DNA from 2 places in the Brevibacillus humidisoli genome. Region 2 is predicted to be linked to the other one. Evidence: riboswitches for the same ligand, from Rfam matches in the RefSeq annotation. Region 2 holds a riboswitch; the other holds the start of a gene.
The links. A riboswitch is a leader RNA that binds a small molecule or an ion and turns the genes downstream of it on or off. The one in region 2 is predicted to bind S-adenosylmethionine.
Positions count from the first base shown of each region.

Region 1: linked by a shared signal. The riboswitch ahead of LOK74_RS14155 (PLP-dependent transferase) and the one ahead of metX (homoserine O-acetyltransferase MetX) in region 2 are both predicted to bind S-adenosylmethionine.

Region 1 covers NZ_CP087263.1:2,866,402-2,875,587, forward strand. Annotated here, with positions in the region: gene LOK74_RS14135 (phosphoadenylyl-sulfate reductase) at 1-209, opposite strand, end outside; gene LOK74_RS14140 (nitrite/sulfite reductase) at 494-2,116, shown strand; gene LOK74_RS14145 (DUF3906 family protein) at 2,163-2,375, shown strand; gene LOK74_RS14150 (trans-sulfuration enzyme family protein) at 2,518-3,708, opposite strand; gene LOK74_RS14155 (PLP-dependent transferase) at 3,708-4,871, opposite strand; SAM riboswitch class I at 4,992-5,104, opposite strand; gene LOK74_RS14160 (N-acetylmuramoyl-L-alanine amidase family protein) at 5,167-5,862, opposite strand; gene LOK74_RS14165 (L,D-transpeptidase family protein) at 5,878-6,540, opposite strand; gene LOK74_RS14170 (hypothetical protein) at 6,754-7,818, shown strand; gene LOK74_RS14175 (hypothetical protein) at 7,924-8,106, shown strand; gene rplT (50S ribosomal protein L20) at 8,195-8,554, opposite strand; gene rpmI (50S ribosomal protein L35) at 8,649-8,846, opposite strand; gene infC (translation initiation factor IF-3) at 8,863-9,186, opposite strand, start outside.
Region 2 covers NZ_CP087263.1:2,765,824-2,775,009, reverse strand. Annotated here, with positions in the region: gene LOK74_RS13695 (branched-chain amino acid ABC transporter permease) at 1-233, shown strand, start outside; gene LOK74_RS13690 (ABC transporter ATP-binding protein) at 235-1,005, shown strand; partial or broken gene LOK74_RS13685 (ABC transporter ATP-binding protein) at 999-1,716, shown strand; gene LOK74_RS13680 (hypothetical protein) at 1,883-2,569, shown strand; gene uvrC (excinuclease ABC subunit UvrC) at 2,697-4,490, shown strand; lysine riboswitch at 4,554-4,744, shown strand; gene LOK74_RS13670 (aspartate kinase) at 4,929-6,182, shown strand; SAM riboswitch class I at 6,251-6,357, shown strand; gene metX (homoserine O-acetyltransferase MetX) at 6,471-7,532, shown strand; gene LOK74_RS13660 (DUF2507 domain-containing protein) at 7,576-8,049, opposite strand; gene LOK74_RS13655 (succinate dehydrogenase cytochrome b558 subunit) at 8,446-9,063, shown strand; gene sdhA (succinate dehydrogenase flavoprotein subunit) at 9,082-9,186, shown strand, end outside.

The DNA.
Region 1 (9,186 bases), 100 kb from region 2:
TCCAAGTAGAAGACCGATGTTTGCGGTGCCACTTTATGAAGCATATCGATCAGCACCACGTCCTCTGAGCCGAAGCTTGAGGCGAGTACAATCTGGTCACCGAAGGTCTCGACGGCCCACGCCAATATTTCCTCGGGTCGCTTGTGCTCCAGCCGATACGCCCAAAGTGTGATCTCCTCTTTGGATAATGTACTTACATGACTACTCATCCCAACTTCCCTCCTTGTGAGACCTCGCTTATCATCTTATGAGAGCAGCTTGGTGAAGGATACTTGCCTAACCCAAGTCACTACACCTCGCCAATTCCGATTTTTTATATCGGATTAATGTTATTTATTTCCCATATTAGTCGCCCTCCCTACCTTTGTCAACTCTGTTTACACTCCTTTAGCGAAAAGGAAAACTGGGTATTGACCGTACAGAGAGGCAGTCGTATACTTAAACCTAACTATTCCTACGTAATTAATTGGTTTTGTGGAGGAGGCTGGAAGGAATGTCTGAACAGCAGATTCGTCCCTGGGAAACAGATCGGGACAAGTTGAACAAACTGGAATTGGTAAAGCTGGAACGTGACGGACTAGATATCATCGACAAGATCAGGAAGCTTGCCCATCAGGGTTACGGAGCATTTAGCGAGGAGGATTTGAGCTTTTTTAAATGGGCCGGCATCTATGAACAACGTCCCAAAGGGAACGGACTGTTCATGATGCGGGTCCGGATTCCCTCGGGTGTATTGAACAAAGAACAGGCCCGTGCGCTGGCTGCGATCAGTCGCGATTACGGCAGGGATCTGGTGGATGTCACCACGCGGCAGGCTGTACAGTTTCACTGGCTGCCAACAGAGTGCCTGCCTGATGTGTTTGACCGTCTGGAAGCGGTCGGACTCTTCTCTTATCAAGCTTGTGGTGATGTCCCGCGAACGATTGTCGGCAATCCGCTGGCAGGCATCGATCCCGATGAACTGATCGATACCAGACCGATCGTGCGTGAATTGGAACAGCATTTTCTGTTAAATCGGGAATATTCCAACCTGCCGCGCAAGTATAAGACGTCTGTTTCGTCCAATATCTACAATACCGGTCACGCAGAAATCAACGATCTAGCCTTTACCCCAGCCTCAAAAGAGATAGAGGGAGAAGAAGTGATCGGGTTTCACGTCTGGGTGGGCGGCGGCCTCTCGGCAAAGCCGTATCTGGCCCAACAGCTTGATCTGTTCGTTCGTCCCGAAGAAGTGGTCAAGGTAGCCTCCGGCGTAACCACGATATTCCGCGATTATGGATACCGGGAAAAGCGCCACCACGCCCGACTCAAGTTCCTGGTGGCAGACTGGGGAGCTGAGAAGTTTCTGGAAAAGCTGATCGAACGGATCGGCCCGATGCCAAAAAAAGGAACAGATCGGACGGTAGGCTGGAATGCCGGCTACTTTACCGGAGTCCATAAACAGAAGCAGCCGGGACTAAATTACGTCGGCCTGCTGCTCCCTGTCGGCCGTATTTCGGCGGACGATCTGGATGAACTGGCTCGTCTTGCCGAACAGTACGGCAACGGCGAGCTGCGCACCTGCAACTCGCAAAATATCCTGATCCCAAACGTGCCGGACGAAAAGCTGGACGGTCTGTTGACGGAACCGCTGCTGGATAAACTGACCCCAAACCCCCGCACGTTTATCGGTCACGCCGTCTCCTGTACCGGGATCGAATACTGCAATCTGGCAATCGTAGAGACAAAGGCACGAATGCTCGCCATCGCCAACTGGCTGGACGAGAACGTAGAGCTAGATACGCCGATCCGCCTGCACATCAACGGCTGCCCCAACTCCTGCGGACAACAGCAGATTGCCGATATCGGCCTGCAAGGCGCAAAGGTCAAGACGGAACAGGGGATGATTGAGGCATTTGACATTCATGTTGGCGGCAGTCTGGGGCCCGATCCTGCCTTCAATAAACGGCTGAAAGGCCGGATTCCCGCCGAACGCGTGGCCCCGGTCATCGCTCATCTGATCGAGTACTATAAAGCCAACCGACAGCCGGATGAGAAGTTTCATCAGTTCGTCCGCCGGGTTGGCCACGAGGTGCTGCAGACCCAGCTTGATCAGATTCTGGCAACGACAGCATAGCGGGAAGCGGGAAGCGGGAAGCGAGAATAGCGAAAGGAAGGGTCACATGTTTCTCTACAAACTGGAAGTGATCACCCAATCAGCCGGTCCTTTTGTAGCGGTGGTGCTTGCTGACTCGGATGAAAAGGCCTTTTCCTACGCGGAAAGCCAGCTTAACCGACAGCATCTCATCCCGCCGACCATACAGGAAATCTCGTTGGTGGAAAAAAAACGCGTGGAGAAGGGCAAGGGATACGTCATCCAAACGACGGATCTCTGAACATCTGCGTAGAAAGTACATCGTGAGTCATGATCGCAAAAGAGAAAGACCGTCAGGGGTAAGTCCAAGTCACCCTGACGGTCTTTTGTTTTGCCCGCGTACGTCCGAAATCTTGTACTCATTTGTGAAAGTGGTCGACCGCTCACCAGTTGCCGCACGACTTGCTCGAGGTATTGTTCGCCGATGCATAACGGGCAGTAGCAGCCAGTGCCTGCTCCAGGTCAGCAATCAGATCGTCTACATCCTCCAGGCCAACCGACAGTCGCAACAGGCCATCGGTAATGCCTCGCTGTCTCCGCTCCTCTGGCGGCATGGAGGCGTGCGACATCTGTGCCGGATAAGAGAGAATACTCTCTACCGCTCCCAGACTGACTGCGACCAACGGCAGCTTCACCGCGTCGAGCAGAATCTTAACCCGCTCTCTGCTGCCCAGATCGAACGAAAGAACCGCTCCGTGCCCGGAGGCTTGGCGGGTTTGCAGGTAATGCCCCTGATGTTCGGGCAATCCGGTATAGTATACACGATCCACAAGCGGGTGAGCATCGAGCCAACGAGCGATAGCAGCGGCACTCTGTGAACTGACATCCAGCCGCGTCTTCAACGTCTTCAATCCGCGCATGACCAACCAGCAATCCTGGACTCCGAGAATGGATCCAAAACCGTTCTGGATGGCGTAAAGCTGTTTGCCCAATCGCTCATCACGTGTTGCCACCAAACCAGCCACTACGTCGCTGTGACCGCCGATAAACTTGGTCGCGCTGTGAACCACGATATCTGCCCCCAACTCCAGCGGGCGCTGGTAATACGGGGTTAAGAATGTATTGTCCACAATGGTCAGCAATCCCTTATCGCGTGCCAGACTGCACAGCAGTGCGAGATCGGTTACCTTGAGCGTCGGATTGGACGGTGTTTCCAGGTAGAGTCCCCGAGTGTTGGACTGAATCGCCGCCTGGACGGCCTCCGGGTCCGTCGTATCAACAAACGTGACCTGCACCCCGAGCCGAGAGAGTATATTGGTCAGCACACGATAGGTCCCGCCGTATACATCTTCAGCCACAACCAGGTGATCACCGGCAGAGAAAAGTAAAAACACACTGGATACCGCCGCCATCCCAGATGCAAAAGCAAAGCCGTACTTCCCCCCCTCCAGATGGGCAATCATCTCCTCCAGCGCCTGGCGTGTGGGATTGCCGGAACGGGCGTAGTCATACTCGCCCGGCTGATCGATATCAAACTGATGAAAGGTGGAAGCCTGATAGATCGGGATGCTGGAAGCCCCGGTCACTCTGTCGATGCTGCTGGTGCCATGCAGTACTCGAGTCGCAAAGTTCATCATCCCCGCCCTCCTCCTGTTTGAAGTGCTTTGTCCAGCGCCTGCTGCAGGTCAGCAATCAGATCGTCAGTATGTTCGATCCCGATCGAGAGGCGGAGCAGCCGATCGCAGACGCCCACCTTTTCTCGAACCTCGACCGGGATATCGGCATGTGTCTGGGTAGCCGGGTACGTACAGAGCGACTCCACGCCCCCCAGACTCTCCGCAAACGAGATCAACTGCAGTTCCTGCAAAAAAGCGGCAACCATCACTGGCTGTCGGATGCGGAAGGATACCATGCCGCCAAATCCGGAAGCCTGCCGGCTCTGTACTTGATGCCCTTCATGCTCGGGTAGTCCGGTATAAAACACCTCCGTCACCGCCGGATGATTTTTCAGAAAGCGGGCAACGTTATAGGCATTTTGCTGATGCCGCTCCATGCGCAGCGCCAGCGTCTTCATCCCGCGGATCAACAACCAGCAGTCCTGGGGACCAAGCACAGCCCCGATCGAGTTGTGCAAAAAGCGCATCCGCTCAGACAATTCGCCCCCTTTGGTGACAATCAATCCAGCAATCACATCATTGTGACCGCCCAAGTATTTGGTAGCGCTGTGAATCACAATGTCCGCTCCCAGTTCCAACGGCCGCTGATAGTAAGGGGATAAAAACGTATTGTCAACAATCAGCAGCAGATCAAACTCCCAAGCGATCTCAGCCATGGCGGCGAGATCGGTCACCTGCATCAGCGGGTTGGTTGGGGTCTCCACGAGAATGGCTTTGGTCTCTCGACGGATCGCCTCTCTCACCAACACCGGGTCGCGCAGATCGACATAATCAAACGACAAGCCAAAACGTGTTAGTACCTGTTCAAACAAGCGATACGTGCCGCCGTACAAATCAAGCGATACCACCAAGTGATCGCCTTGTGAAAAAATACCCATGACCGTCTGAATCGCAGCCATGCCGGAGGCGCAGGCAAATCCGTCATCCCCGCCTTCCAGTGAAGCGATCGCCTGTTCCAACACATCACGTGTGGGATTAGCTGTCCGGGTGTAATCGTACCCCGTGCTTTCCCCCAGTGCCGGATGGCGATACGCCGTCGATTGATAGACAGGATAGCTGATTGCTCCTGTCGTCTTGTCACGTCCTACCCCAATCTGCACCAGTCTGGTCTCCACTTTCATGTGTGATCTCCTCTCTGCCTATACTTTCTATCTCTCCGTCAACGCTTGATGATTTGAACAAAAGAAAAAGCCTACTTCTGAGCGAAGAAGGCTTTTCATACGTATGTACGTAAGCATTCCTTCTCATCTCTCAGAGAAAATCTCTGCAGGAATTAGCACCGTATTCTCCCAATCGAATGGGAGTCGGTTGCCGGGCGTCATAGGGCCAGTCCCTCAGCCGCTCTTGATAAGAAGATCCTATGCAATTTGTTGAACCTATCGTAGCGTACATTCCCTTGGTTGTCAATAAGAGGAATTAATCGATTTCTTCCTGCTGCAGATGACCAAACATCATCAGATACTCATCAATCGCTGCTGCAATCGCTTGGGCGATACGACTCTGATGCTTCGGATTGGTCAGCAACTGTCGGTCCTGATGATTGGTAATATACCCCATCTCGACGATCACAGTGGGACATCCAGAATGATTGAGCAGGTAGTAGCTCTTCCTGCGTACCGGTTTTGCGTGTGACTGGTACAGTTCGTTTACAGAGTGTTGGAGCAGGTGGGCCAGTACCGTACTCTGCTGGCTGTGCTGCGAAATCATCAGCGGTCCACGAACACGCGGATTTCCAGACCAGTTGACGTGCAGGCTGATCATCACTTTCGGGGTGATCTGTCGGGCGAGCTGAGCTCGCTGCGCCAGATCTTTCACGTGCCTGGAACGGATCTTCAGCCATTGATTCTCATCACTAAGCGCATAGTCACCTGTCCGATTCAAGACCACACTGCGTCCCCTTTTTGCCAGTTCATCGTACAGCCGTTTCGCCACCTGCAGATTAATCTCCTTTTCGTACAGATCCTGATAAAACGCGCCACTGTCTACTCCACCGTGCCCGGCATCGATTAGCACATCGACGGACGGCAAGGGAGCGACGGCGTACCCAATTGATGGAAACAATAAAGAGCTTACGAAATAAATCCATATGGCTGCAAGTACACGGATCAGCAACCCTTCTCACCTCGCTCATTCGATAATGCCCAGATACCGGAGGTCGACCCAATGAATCTGGCCCGTTACATCCAACCCCTCCTCTTTTTGAAAACGAATGACGGCTCGCTCCATCTGTCTATCGAAGATTCCGTGCGTTTTCCCTTCGTAGTAGCCTGCTGCACGCAGCCGGTTCTGAACCAACTGGACGAGGGCCCCTTTTGAACCTGGAACCAGTATGCGGTAAGTCAAATCTTCGTGACCCATAATGGGCCCATCAATGATCACAGTCGCTCCCAAAGGCACGTGTTCGTACAATTTCTCGATCTCCCTGTTGCGCATGCGAAAACAACCGTGGCTGGCGTAACGGCCGATCGACTCCGGACGATTGGTTCCATGAATTCCATACGTGCCCCACGACACGTTCAGCCCCAGCCATCGGGAACCAAATCCGCCGCCCCAATCCCTTGACTTGTGAATCACGCGAAAAATGCCTACCGGAGATGGTGTATCCTTGGCTCCCGGTGCAATTCGGTACGAGTATAAGATATTGTCCTCCTGATCTTTCAAGTAGATTCTGTTTTGCCATAAATTAATGTAGAGGTATACCTCGTCCGCCCCGTCATCGGCTACGACTGGAGAGCTAAAACAGAGGAGAGCTGTGCATAGCAAGATGTGGACCAGCATGTGTTTGATCATGTTTTGCGAACCCCACCCAGCGTGATAATCTCAGCCCTATTATGAGTTGCATTCGATTTTTCATGCATGAAACGTCTATATCAGGTTAGTCGGCTGGGTGGGCTGCTTCCGTTTTGGGAACTGACTCGCTGCAAGCAAGCGACTAATCAGCAGGCTTCCGCACATAATAACAGACATTACTGTTTCACTTTCAAGATCAAGGAGGATTTGCTGGTGAGACAATCGATTCTGTTGCTGATCAGCCTGCTGCTTCTGATCACACCCGCACATGCAGCTCCAGCAGATAAAACGATTCGCATCATCGTAAAAACATCGCCGCAATCGTCTTTCTTCTCGGAACTAACGGTTCGCAGCAGTAATAAAGTAGCCAAGCAAATCTTGAAGAGCAAACCGGTGAGGTGGGAAACACAACCTGAATTGCCCCGAGCATACATCCAGATCGGCAAGCAGGAGTTCACCTATGACGAGCTGTCCCGGCTATATGACCAATCCGGACGACAAAGGCTGATTTCTGCAGGCGTCAGCCGTACCCTGGACCTCTGGGTTCGTTATGTCGAGCAGGCGCACTTCGGACAACCGCTGCATTGGAAAGACGTGAAAAAAAAGTTTCGCCGCATGTCTTATGCGTTTGTTACCGATCTGGAAACGGGAAAACAGTTTGCCATACAGCGGCGGGCGGGTAGCCGCCATGCCGATGTCCAGCCGCTGACTCGGAAGGACACAGCCACACTGAAGCAAATCTACGAGGGAAAGTGGAGTTGGCGACGTCGAGCGATCCTGGTATCTATCGACGGTCAGCACTACGCAGCTTCCATGCACGGTATGCCGCACGGAGCGGGTGCAATTGCCGACAACGGGTTTCCCGGCCACTTTTGCATCCATTTTCTCGGCAGTGCCACACACCGTAGGCGGGAGCCCGATCCCGGCCATAGTCTGATGATCCTGAAAGCGAGCGGCCGGCTGTTGGAAACAGTGATGCAGTCCTCTCCAGAGCAGCTGGCTGACTACTTTCTGACCTCCCTGCATGAACACGACCGGGTTACCCTTGAGATGCTGACAAACGGTGCGAGCTTGCCGTTTTCTCCTGAGAAGATCAGCTATGCGAGACGGGTCAAGGACAAAGAGCATTCGCCAGAAGTGAATCTGTTCACGGCAGAGATTCCTCTCAAAGTCACGTTCATGGAAGATGGCCGCTTGCACAAAGAGGTCTGGAGCCTTATGTTCAGCAGAGGCTCACTGTTTGACAGATGGAAGATGGTGCAAATTCGCCGCTTGTAGAGGCGAATTCATGGATGAGGGGCATGTCTGCGGGCGGGTATTGTTGCCACGGTACGTCCTGTCCCTGGTGGGCATCCTAAAGCGGGGAAGGAGGTGTGTCTAACAGTGGCAGAGCAAAGAAACGCATTTAAGACAGGGGAACGAGTAACAAATGCTGGCGATTATGTATGCGGTACCGGAACGACAAAACGTTACGAGACTGATGAAACGTTTGCCGCTTGCCCAGTCTCTGGTCAAGAGACGACCTGGCAACCGGTTGACGACGATGAGGGCGGCTGCGGCTGCTAATCGGAGCAGAGCAGCAAGATGCTTTGCATAGCAAAAGCTCATCCCACGTGATGGGATGAGCTCTCCGTAGTCAACTGAGCTTCTGTTTTTACGCGTTCAGCTTACCTTTGGCCAGAGCCGCCAGTTCGTTAAACGCCACTTTGTCGTTAACAGCCAGATCAGCCAGCATTTTGCGGTTTACTTCCACGCCAGCTACCTTCAGCCCGTGCATCAGACGGCTGTAAGAGAGGCCGTTCACACGTGCCTGCGCATTGATCCGCGTAATCCACAGCTTGCGGAAGTCGCGCTTTTTCTGGCGACGGTCGCGGTAGGCGTAGAGCAGGGATTTCATCACCTGAGCGTTAGCCGACTTAAACAAGCGGTGTTTGGACCCGAAGTATCCTTTCGCCAGCTTCAGTACTTTCTTATGACGACGGCGTGTTACAGCGCCACCTTTTACTCTTGGCATAATCAATTCCTCCTGGTATATCAAGCATGGCGGTCCCACTGTGGGACACTTGCGGAGCACATGCTCAAATGATTGTTGTCAAAGAAGAAATGGTTTACAGATACGTGATCAACTGGGCAATCCGCTGTTGATCGCCTTTCGACACGTAGCCGCCTTTGCGCAGATGGCGCTTCGCTTTGGTCGATTTATTGGCGAACAGATGGCTGGTGTACGCAGAATCGCGCTTCAGTCTGCCGGTTCCCGTCTTTTTAAAACGTTTGGCTGCCCCGCGATGGGTTTTCATTTTTGGCATGAGTAGATCCTCCAATCTATTTGTTGTCCGACTTCGGAGCCAAAATCATGATCATGCTGCGACCATCGATTTTCGGTCTGCGTTCAACGACGGCGATGTCTTCGCATAACGTTGCCAGGCGATCCAGTACTTGCTGCCCAATCTCGGCGTGCGTAATCTCACGGCCGCGGAAGCGGATGCTGCACTTCACCTTGTCTTCGTCCTGCAAAAACTTCCGCACATTGCGAAGTTTGGTTTGGAAATCGTGTTCTTCGATGTTGGATGAGAAGCGAACTTCTTTTAACTCGATGATCTTCTGGTTGCGTCGCGCTTCTTTCTCCTTCTTGGCCTGCTCGTACTT
Region 2 (9,186 bases):
CCGTAATTGGCGGCAGTGAAGTGGTCTGGGGACCGCTGTTTGGCGCACTGATCCTCACCTCGCTGCCTGAAGTGCTGCGTGCCGTGGCGGAGTACAAAATGATCATGTACGGGGCGATCATGGTCCTGGTCATGGCGTTCCGACCGCACGGCTTGATCGGTGCCGACACCTTTGCCCGCTTGTTCCGCCGTCGAAAGAAAACACCGTCGCAGCAAGCAGAGGAGGGGATGTAAGATGCTGCTTGAACTGAGCAATGTGGGCAAGAGCTTTGGCGGGATCACGGCTTTGCGTGATGTCAACTTTGCCGTCGCTGAGGGTGAGATCGTCGGCTTGATCGGCCCCAACGGAGCGGGCAAAACGACGATCTTCAACATGGTGACCGGCATCTTTGCACCGACCAACGGACAGATTCGTTTTAAGGGACAGCCTCTGGACGGCATCCCCTCGCACAAGATTACGGGGCTGGGGATTGCCCGGACGTTTCAAAACATCCGTCTGTTCGGGCACATGACGGCACTGGAAAACGTAAAAGTAGGCTGTCACACTTGGACGCGGGCCGGTTTCTGGTCCTCGCTGCTGCATACCCGCAAGCAGCGGGAGGAAGAGAGGATCGTTCGTGCGAAAGCAGAAGAACTGCTGGCGTTTGTTGGTCTCACCGAGGTTGCCGATGTGCGGGCTGATACCTTGGCTTACGGGCAGCAGCGCCGTCTGGAGATTGCCCGTGCTCTGGCTACACAGCCTCAACTGCTGCTGCTCGACGAGCCTGCTGCCGGGATGATCGAGAGCGAGACAGCAGAGCTGATGCAATTGGTACAAAAGATACGCGACAACGGCACAACTGTACTGCTTGTCGAACACGACATGGGACTGGTGATGAACCTCTGCGACAAGGTGGTTTGCATCAACTTCGGGGTCAAGATCGCGGAAGGCACCCCTGATGAGGTACAGAACCACCCAGACGTGATCGAGGCGTATCTGGGCAAGGAGGAGGAAGAAGCATGCTAGAGATACGCGACATAAGCACCTCCTACGGACAAATCAAGGCGATCCGCAATGTTTCGCTGGATGTGCCTCAGGGGAAGATCGTTGCGTTGATCGGGGCCAATGGAGCGGGTAAAACGACGACGATGAAGACGATTGCCGGACTGCTGACTCCCGATAGCGGGACGATCGCGTTTAACGGTCAACGGGTGGAAGGTTGGAAGCCGCATCGATTGGTGCAGGCGGGGCTTGCCCTTGTGCCGGAGGGACGGGCGATCCTCAGCCAAATGACGGTGCAGGAGAACCTGGAGATGGGCGCTTTTCAGCGGAAGGATTTCAAAGGAATCCGAGATGATATGGAAAAGATGATGACCTGGTTCCCCATTCTCAAGGAGCGTCTGAACCAGTTGGGGGGGGACGATGTCAGGCGGACAGCAGCAGATGCTGGCGATTGCACGGGCCTTGATGTCACGCCCCAAACTGCTGCTGCTTGACGAACCGTCGATGGGGTTGGCGCCGATCGTCGTCAGTGATATTTTCAAATCGATTCGTCAGATCAATCAGGAAGGTACGACCGTGTTGATTGTGGAGCAGAACGTGAAGCAGGCGCTAAAAATCGCTGATCATGGCTATGTGCTGGAAGCAGGGCGGATCGTACACAGCGGGACAGGACAGGAACTGCTGGCCAACGAACGGGTGAAAGAGGCGTATCTGGGCGGCCGTAAAGCGGAATGAGAGGAAGAAGAGCGATCTATTGTATCGCTCTTCTCTCTTTTCGGCGAGGAAGGATCCTGACCCATCCAGGCTGATGGGTGACGTACCGATTGCAGAACAAGGCATGGAATATTGCTGCCCGTTTTCTGATGTGCGTATATGTGCAGAGTGGATCGGATTGTGTACAATGTCAGTGAAGAAGGAGGGGATGACCATCATCATGCCTCACGTTCGATTGTTGTGTGCGATCGTGTTGTTAAGTCTGGGGCTGTTTGCCTGTTCATCGACCGATCCGGCGCCCCAGCAGCCCGATCGTGATGAGCTGGCAGTTGAAAAGGAATCAGGTGTACTATACGTGACGCCGGTTGATCTATTCACCGGAGAAGCCGCTAGGCTGAAACCGTTTTTGGGTGAGGCCGGAGCTGTTAAGCTGGCTTATACCGGCAACAAGCGAATGATCAAGTGCTCGCTGGAGGTGTGGGAAAACGGCCAAATGGTGCAGACGATCAGTTCGATGAGCAGCGCGATGAATCAGAAAGAAGACAGCGATGTGTACTCATTTGACGGAGAGTTGATTATCACGATCGACGAGGTGAAGACGGACGAGAAACCGGCTCCCTACGCTGTCAAGTACGCGTTTGTGGATGAGCAGGGATACAGCATGGGGGAAGGAGAGATTCCCTTTGAAAAGGAATTTTCCAGCCGCGGCGGAATCAGCCAACAAGAGCCGATGCAGATCCCTGAAGACGGAAAAGCGATTATCTGGGGTATCCAGGCGACTGACAAGAGATCGATGACGTTCTATAACTCGGCCGAAGAGACGGTAAAGCAAGCCGAGTGGGCGTTTGTGGCCACTGTCACGCTGACCGACTGAGGCCGGCTCGGTCTGCTGGCAATTGGCATGTTTACCAGGCAGGGAAGGTTTTTCTGATGGCAGACGGGAACGTTTGTGCTACGATAGAGGTTAGGAATAAAGTGCCGACGACAACCAAGGCATGCTTATGAAAGGAGGATCGATCGTGAGCGGAATCAAAGAAAAACTGGCGGTGTTGCCCGATAAACCTGGCTGTTACCTGATGAAAAACAGCGCCGGCGAGATCATTTACGTCGGCAAGGCAAAAGTGCTGAAAAATCGGGTCCGTTCCTATTTTACCGGCAGCCATGACGGCAAGACACAGTTGCTGGTCAGCGAGATCGCTGATTTTGAATACATCGTCACCTCCTCCGCCATTGAGGCGCTGCTATTGGAATGCAATCTGATCAAAAAGCACAATCCCCGCTACAACGTGATGCTGAAGGACGACAAAACCTATCCGTATATAAAAGTAACCAATGACAGGCATCCCCGCCTGGAGATCACCCGCAAGGTGAAAAAAGACAAAGCCAAGTACTTTGGTCCATATGCCAACGCTGGAGCGGCCCAGGCAGTCAAGAAGCTGTTGGATCGTCTCTACCCGCTGCGCAAGTGCAAGACGATGCCGAAGCAGGTATGTCTCTACTACCATCTCGGGCAGTGTCTCGCACCTTGTGTCTACGAGGTAGATCAGGCGGAAAATGAACGAATTGTGGATGAGATTGTCAAGTTCCTCGACGGCGGACACGAGGCGATGAAGCAGCGTTTGACTGAACAGATGACCGAGGCGGCTGAGAATCTGGAGTTTGAACGGGCCAAAGAGCTGCGGGACCAGATTCGCAACATCGAAGCGGTGATGGAGCAGCAAAAAGTAACCTTTTCGGACGACGTGGACCGCGACATCATCGGGTTTGCCGTGGAGAAGGGCTGGATGTGCGTGCAGGTCTTTTACATCCGCCAAGGAAAAATGATCGAGCGTGAGACCACCTCTTTTCCTTATTATGGAGAAGAAAAAGAAGATTTCATGTCCTACCTGGCCCAGTTCTACTACGATAAGCAAAATGCCCTGCCGAAAGAGATCCTGCTGCCGGAAGAAAGCGAGCCGGAGCTGCTGGCGCAGTGGCTGGGGGTAAAGGTGCTGACGCCCAAGCGCGGCAAGAAAGCAGAACTGATCCAGATGGCCCGCGAAAATGCGCGCATCGCTCTGTCCGAAAAGTTTGCGCTGATGTCCAAAGATGAAGCGCGTACGATACAAGCGGTTCACAATCTGGGACATATCCTGGGGATCGGCACCCCTAATCGGATCGAAGCGTTTGACAACTCCAACATACAAGGGACGGAGCCAGTCTCGGCAATGGTTGTCTTTACGCAGGGACGTCCCGACAAAAAAGAATACCGCAAGTTCAAGATCAAGAGTGTGGAAGGACCGGACGACTACGGCTCGATGCGGGAAGTGATTCGTCGCCGCTATACGCGGTTACTGCGCGAAAACCAACCGCTGCCCGATCTGATCGTAATCGACGGGGGCAAAGGACAGATCAGTGCTGCCATGGATGTGCTGGAGAACGAGCTGGGGCTGTACATCCCAGTCTGTGGATTGGCCAAAGATGAGAAGCACAAGACGGCCGAACTGCTGTTCGGCGATCCGCCGCAGCCGGTGAAGCTGGGACGGGACAGCTACGAGTTTTACCTGCTGCAGCGGATTCAGGATGAAGTGCACCGTTTTGCCATCACCTTCCACCGGCAGTCGCGCAGCAAGACGCTGCTCTCCTCCCGACTTGATGAGATTCCGGGGATCGGTGAGCGGCGCAGGAAAAAACTGTTCCAGCATTTTGGCTCGTTAAAAAAGATGCGCGAAGCAACGGTCGAAGAGTACCGTCAACTGGGGATTGGCGACAAGCTGGCCAAAGAGATCATTGCCCATTTGCAAAAAACCAATTGAACCTCTGAATAGGTCATGGTATAATCCCTCACAAGTGAATAGGAACCTCACTTCCCACATGCGAAGTGAGGTAGAGGCGCGAAAACCATGAGTACCTTCCTCGAGAGACGGGAATCGATGACAGGAATGGGAAAGGGGAATTCGCCGAAGTGCAGGTGGCCACCCGCGGCGGCCTGTGCTGGGTCTGCGTCGAACAGACGCAGGACTGTCACCTGAGCGAGAACCCGCGCTGCAGGTGGAGGGCTATCTCACGGGGACGAACGGTGCGCCCGTTTCGTCTGCGTCAAAGGGGGAGGGGGAACGATGTATGTCCATTCAGGGCAGCGGCAGGTTTTCCTTGTCGTTGCCCTTTTCTGTGAGAGAGAGTAGATAGTCGGCCGGATAAAGGTGTGTTCATGGCGATATGATCAGATTGGGATAAAGGGGAGAAGAACGACAATGGGGTTGATCGTGCAGAAGTACGGAGGTACCTCCGTAGGAAGCATTGAACGAATCCAGCGGGTGGCAGACCGCATCGTTGAATACAGGCAGGCAGGTCATGATCTGGTAGTGGTCGTGTCCGCGATGGGGAAGTCCACCGATGTGTTGGTGGAGATGGCCAAGCAGATCGCTGTTTTTCCGTCGGAACGGGAGATGGATATGTTGCTGAGCACCGGGGAACAGGTTTCAATTGCCCTGCTCACGATGGCGCTCCATCAAAAAGGATGTGACGCTGTCTCGCTGACCGGCTGGCAGGCCGGCGTTCGGACCGAGTCGGTACACGGCCGCGCACGGATCACAGAGATTGACAATCAGCGTATTCGAGATGAACTGGGGAACGGGCGAGTGGTGATCGTAGCCGGCTTCCAGGGAGTCTCAGAAGAAGGAGAGATCACAACACTGGGACGCGGCGGTTCCGATACATCCGCCGTAGTGCTTGCCGCCAGTCTGCAGGCGGAGAAGTGTGAAATCTTTACAGATGTGGCTGGCGTCTATACGGCTGACCCGCGCGTCGTTCCTGCCGCGCAAAAGCTGCCGCACATCTCTTGTGACGAAATGCTGGAGTTGGCCAATCTGGGGGCAGGCGTCCTGCATCCCCGCTCCGTGGAGGCTGCGAAAAAATATCGTGTCAGGTTGGTCGTCAGATCCAGTTTTACCACCGAAGAAGGTACGTATGTAGAGGAGGTTGCCGATATGGAAACAGGCAGAGTCGTGAGTGGCGTCGCGCATGATGAGAATGTGGCAAAAATTACGGTCATCGGCATGCCGTCCAATGGCGGTACGCTGTCTAAGCTGTTTCATACGCTTGCTTTGTCACAGGTGAACGTGGATATCATTATCCAGGGGTCCTATGATGCGGAGATGACCAATGTTTCGTTTACCGTGTCCGCGGGCGATCTGCATAAGGCACTGGATGTACTTGAAGCTAATCGGGAAGCGCTCAGCTTTGAACGAGTGGATCATGAGACCGGGCTCTCCAAGGTTTCCATTGTCGGAGCAGGGATGATCAACAATCCAGGGGTGGCGGCAGAGATGTTCCGTCAGCTTGCGGAACAGGAGATCTCGATCAAGATGGTCTCCACTTCCGATATCAAGGTGTCCTGCGTGATTCCGGCCGAGCAGACCGCTGTCGCTGTACGTACGCTGCACACGGCATTTGGTCTTGACGTCGAAGAGCCGGCTGTCGTATACGGACGTTCAGCCGCCGAGTAAGATTGGTATGGGTTGACAGTCTTCCCCAGCAGTCGTATGATGAAGGTACATGACAAGTAAATAGGCGATTCTTATCAAGAGTGGTGGAGGGACTGGCCCGATGAAACCCGGCAACCCCGCAGGAGCGGAGAGGTGCTAATTCCAGCAGGTGCATGCAGCATCTGGAAGATAAGGTCGGGACTTGGCTCGCGTACGGATGGCCCCCTCTTCTCTTTCAGAAGAGGGGGTTTTTTGACTGACTCGGTCCGCTGTTCGAACAGGCAGACCGACTCTGGGGGGATGAAACCGATGAAGAAGCTGGTGATTGGCGATATTGAACTGGAATCAGGTGAAGTGCTCAAAGAGGTAGAAGTGGGGTATGAGACGCACGGAACCTACGATAAAGAGCGGGGCAACGCCGTTTTGATTTGTCACGCCCTGACAGGCGATGTCCATGTAGCTGGAGACGAATCGCAAGCAGGCTGGTGGGAAGGCCTGGTAGGGCCTGGGATGCCGATTGACACCAATCAGTACTATGTGATCTGCTGCAACGTGCTTGGCGGATGTTACGGCACAACAGGGCCAGCCAGTATCAACCCGGATACAGGCAAACCGTATGGCTCCTCTTTTCCGATGGTAAGTATTCGTGACATGGTCCATACGCAGCATCGATTTCTTCAGGCGTTGGGAATTGAGCAATTGTATGCGGTGGTCGGCGGTTCGATGGGCGGGATGCAGGTATATGAATGGGCGATTACCTATCCCACCTACATGAAGATGGTTGTGCCGATCGCTACGTGTACTCGCTTTTCTGCAATCGCCATAGCGTACAACGATGTGGGGAGGCAGGCAATCGTGAACGATCCGGCATGGCAGGGCGGCGATTACTACCCTGGTCCAGGGCCGACCAGCGGCCTCGCCGTTGCCCGGATGCTGGGGATGATCACCTACCGCACCGCTGAACTGTTTGAGGAACGGTTTGGGCGCAGCCTGCAGGAGCAAGCGGACAGCAGTTCATTTGACACCCCTTTCCAAATCGAGAGTTATTTGCGGTACCAAGGAGAGAAACTGGTCGAACGGTTTGACGCCAATAGCTATCTCTGTTTGCTGAAGGCGATGGATACGCACGATGTTGGCCGTAATCGCGGCGGCATCGAACATGCCTTGTCCGGCATCAAGGCGCAGGTAGTGGGGATCGGGATCAGCAACGATTTGCTGTATCCCTTGGATCATCAGCGGGAGATGGTAGACGTGCTCCGTACCTATGGCATCCGTGCTGACTTTTATACGATCGACTCGAAATACGGACATGACGGCTTTCTCGTCGAGTTTCACAAGATGGGGAACATATTGGCTCCCTACTTTGCCTGATCCAATTGCTCATCATCAAATGCCTCTTGCCTCCAGTTATCGCTCATTCCATCGGTTGAAGCCGGACGGTGATCAATGCCTCCGGCTTTTTTCCTGATCGCTGGTGAATCTCTAACCCTGCCTGGGCTGGTTGATCTCTCCAAGCGCCGATCGCTCCAGCCAGAAGCCCCGCTTCCAACGAGAGCATCTGGGTCAACCGCTCAACAGGGATCAAGGCATACGAAGAGTGCTGAAGACCGAAGCGGACAAGCTGCTGATGTTGTTCCAGTACTTCCAGCTTGCCCAGCCCTAGCCGGATAAAAGTCATCACCAGATCTTCTGCTGAGTCGATGACGATTTGATCGCCCAATTCCTTGCCTGTCCAATACAGAATCGGTGCTTCACTCTCGCCGAGCAGTCGGCGGGTCAACGTCTCACGCAGCAGATAGTAGCCGAGATACGGCATGCTCATCTGTTCGATTGGTCTGATCGCATCAGGAGACAGCAGTTCAGATAAAGGATCGATCGTTCGTTTCATCAGTCGTTCCCCTTTTCTCGCAGGTTTTACTAGGATACATATGAGAAAAAGAAGGAAGACATGCCCACTCACAGAGATGGTACAACTAAGTTTATTCTAACGTTAGATTAAGTCTACCAATCGGCTTGACGCTCTCTGGAGACAGGAGTACAATGGTTTTGGTCACATACTGTACTTCATTTTGCCATTTTATTGACACAATTCTACAGTGATTCCGCATCGGGGCAAAGCGTGACACCGCGAACAGGCTTGAGGAAAGTGGTGATCCTGCCTTGTCCGTCGGGATGCGTGGGATGTGTCTAACTGATTCTCCATTGGGACAGGATAGAGAAGAGCAAAGTAGGGGTTACAGGGGGACAAGACTGGTTTACAGACAAAAAAAGGAGGGACCCATGCATGGCTAGGAGCAGCCAGCACTTTCTCAATCACAAGCTTCATTCACTAGTAGGCTTGGTTCCGGTGGGCCTGTTCTTGTTGTTTCACTTGACGGCCAACCACCAGGCAACCAAAGGGCCGGAAGCGTTCAATGAGACCGTTGCTTTCATTGAGAGCTTGCCATTTTTGCTGGTACTTGAGTTTGGCTTGATCTACATTCCATTACTCTTTCATGCAATCTACGGGCTTTACATCGCGTTTCAGGCGAAGCACAATGTGGGCAACTTCGGCTACTTTCGCAACCATTTGTTTTTGTGGCAGCGCATCACAGGCGTGATCACCCTGATCTTTGTCGCCTGGCACGTGTGGGAGACGAGAGTGCAAAAGGCGCTTGGAGCGGCAGAAGTGAATTACGACATGATGGCTAACATCCTCAGCAGCCCGGCTATGGTGGTATTCTACACGATCGGGATCCTGTCCGCTGTCTTTCATCTCTCCAATGGAATCTGGTCGTTCCTCGTACACTGGGGCATCACGGTAGGTCCGCGCTCGCAGCGTATCGCCACCTATTTCACGATGGGTGTATTCGTTGTCGTCTCGTTCATCGGTCTGCGTGCGATGGCCGCATTTATTCAATAGGGATAGGGGGCAGTAAACGTGGCAAAAGGTAAAATCATAGTCGTCGGCGGCGGCCTGGCAGGGCTGATGGCGACGATCAAAGCAGCAGAAAAAGGTGTGCCTGTCGACCTGTTCTCCCTTGTG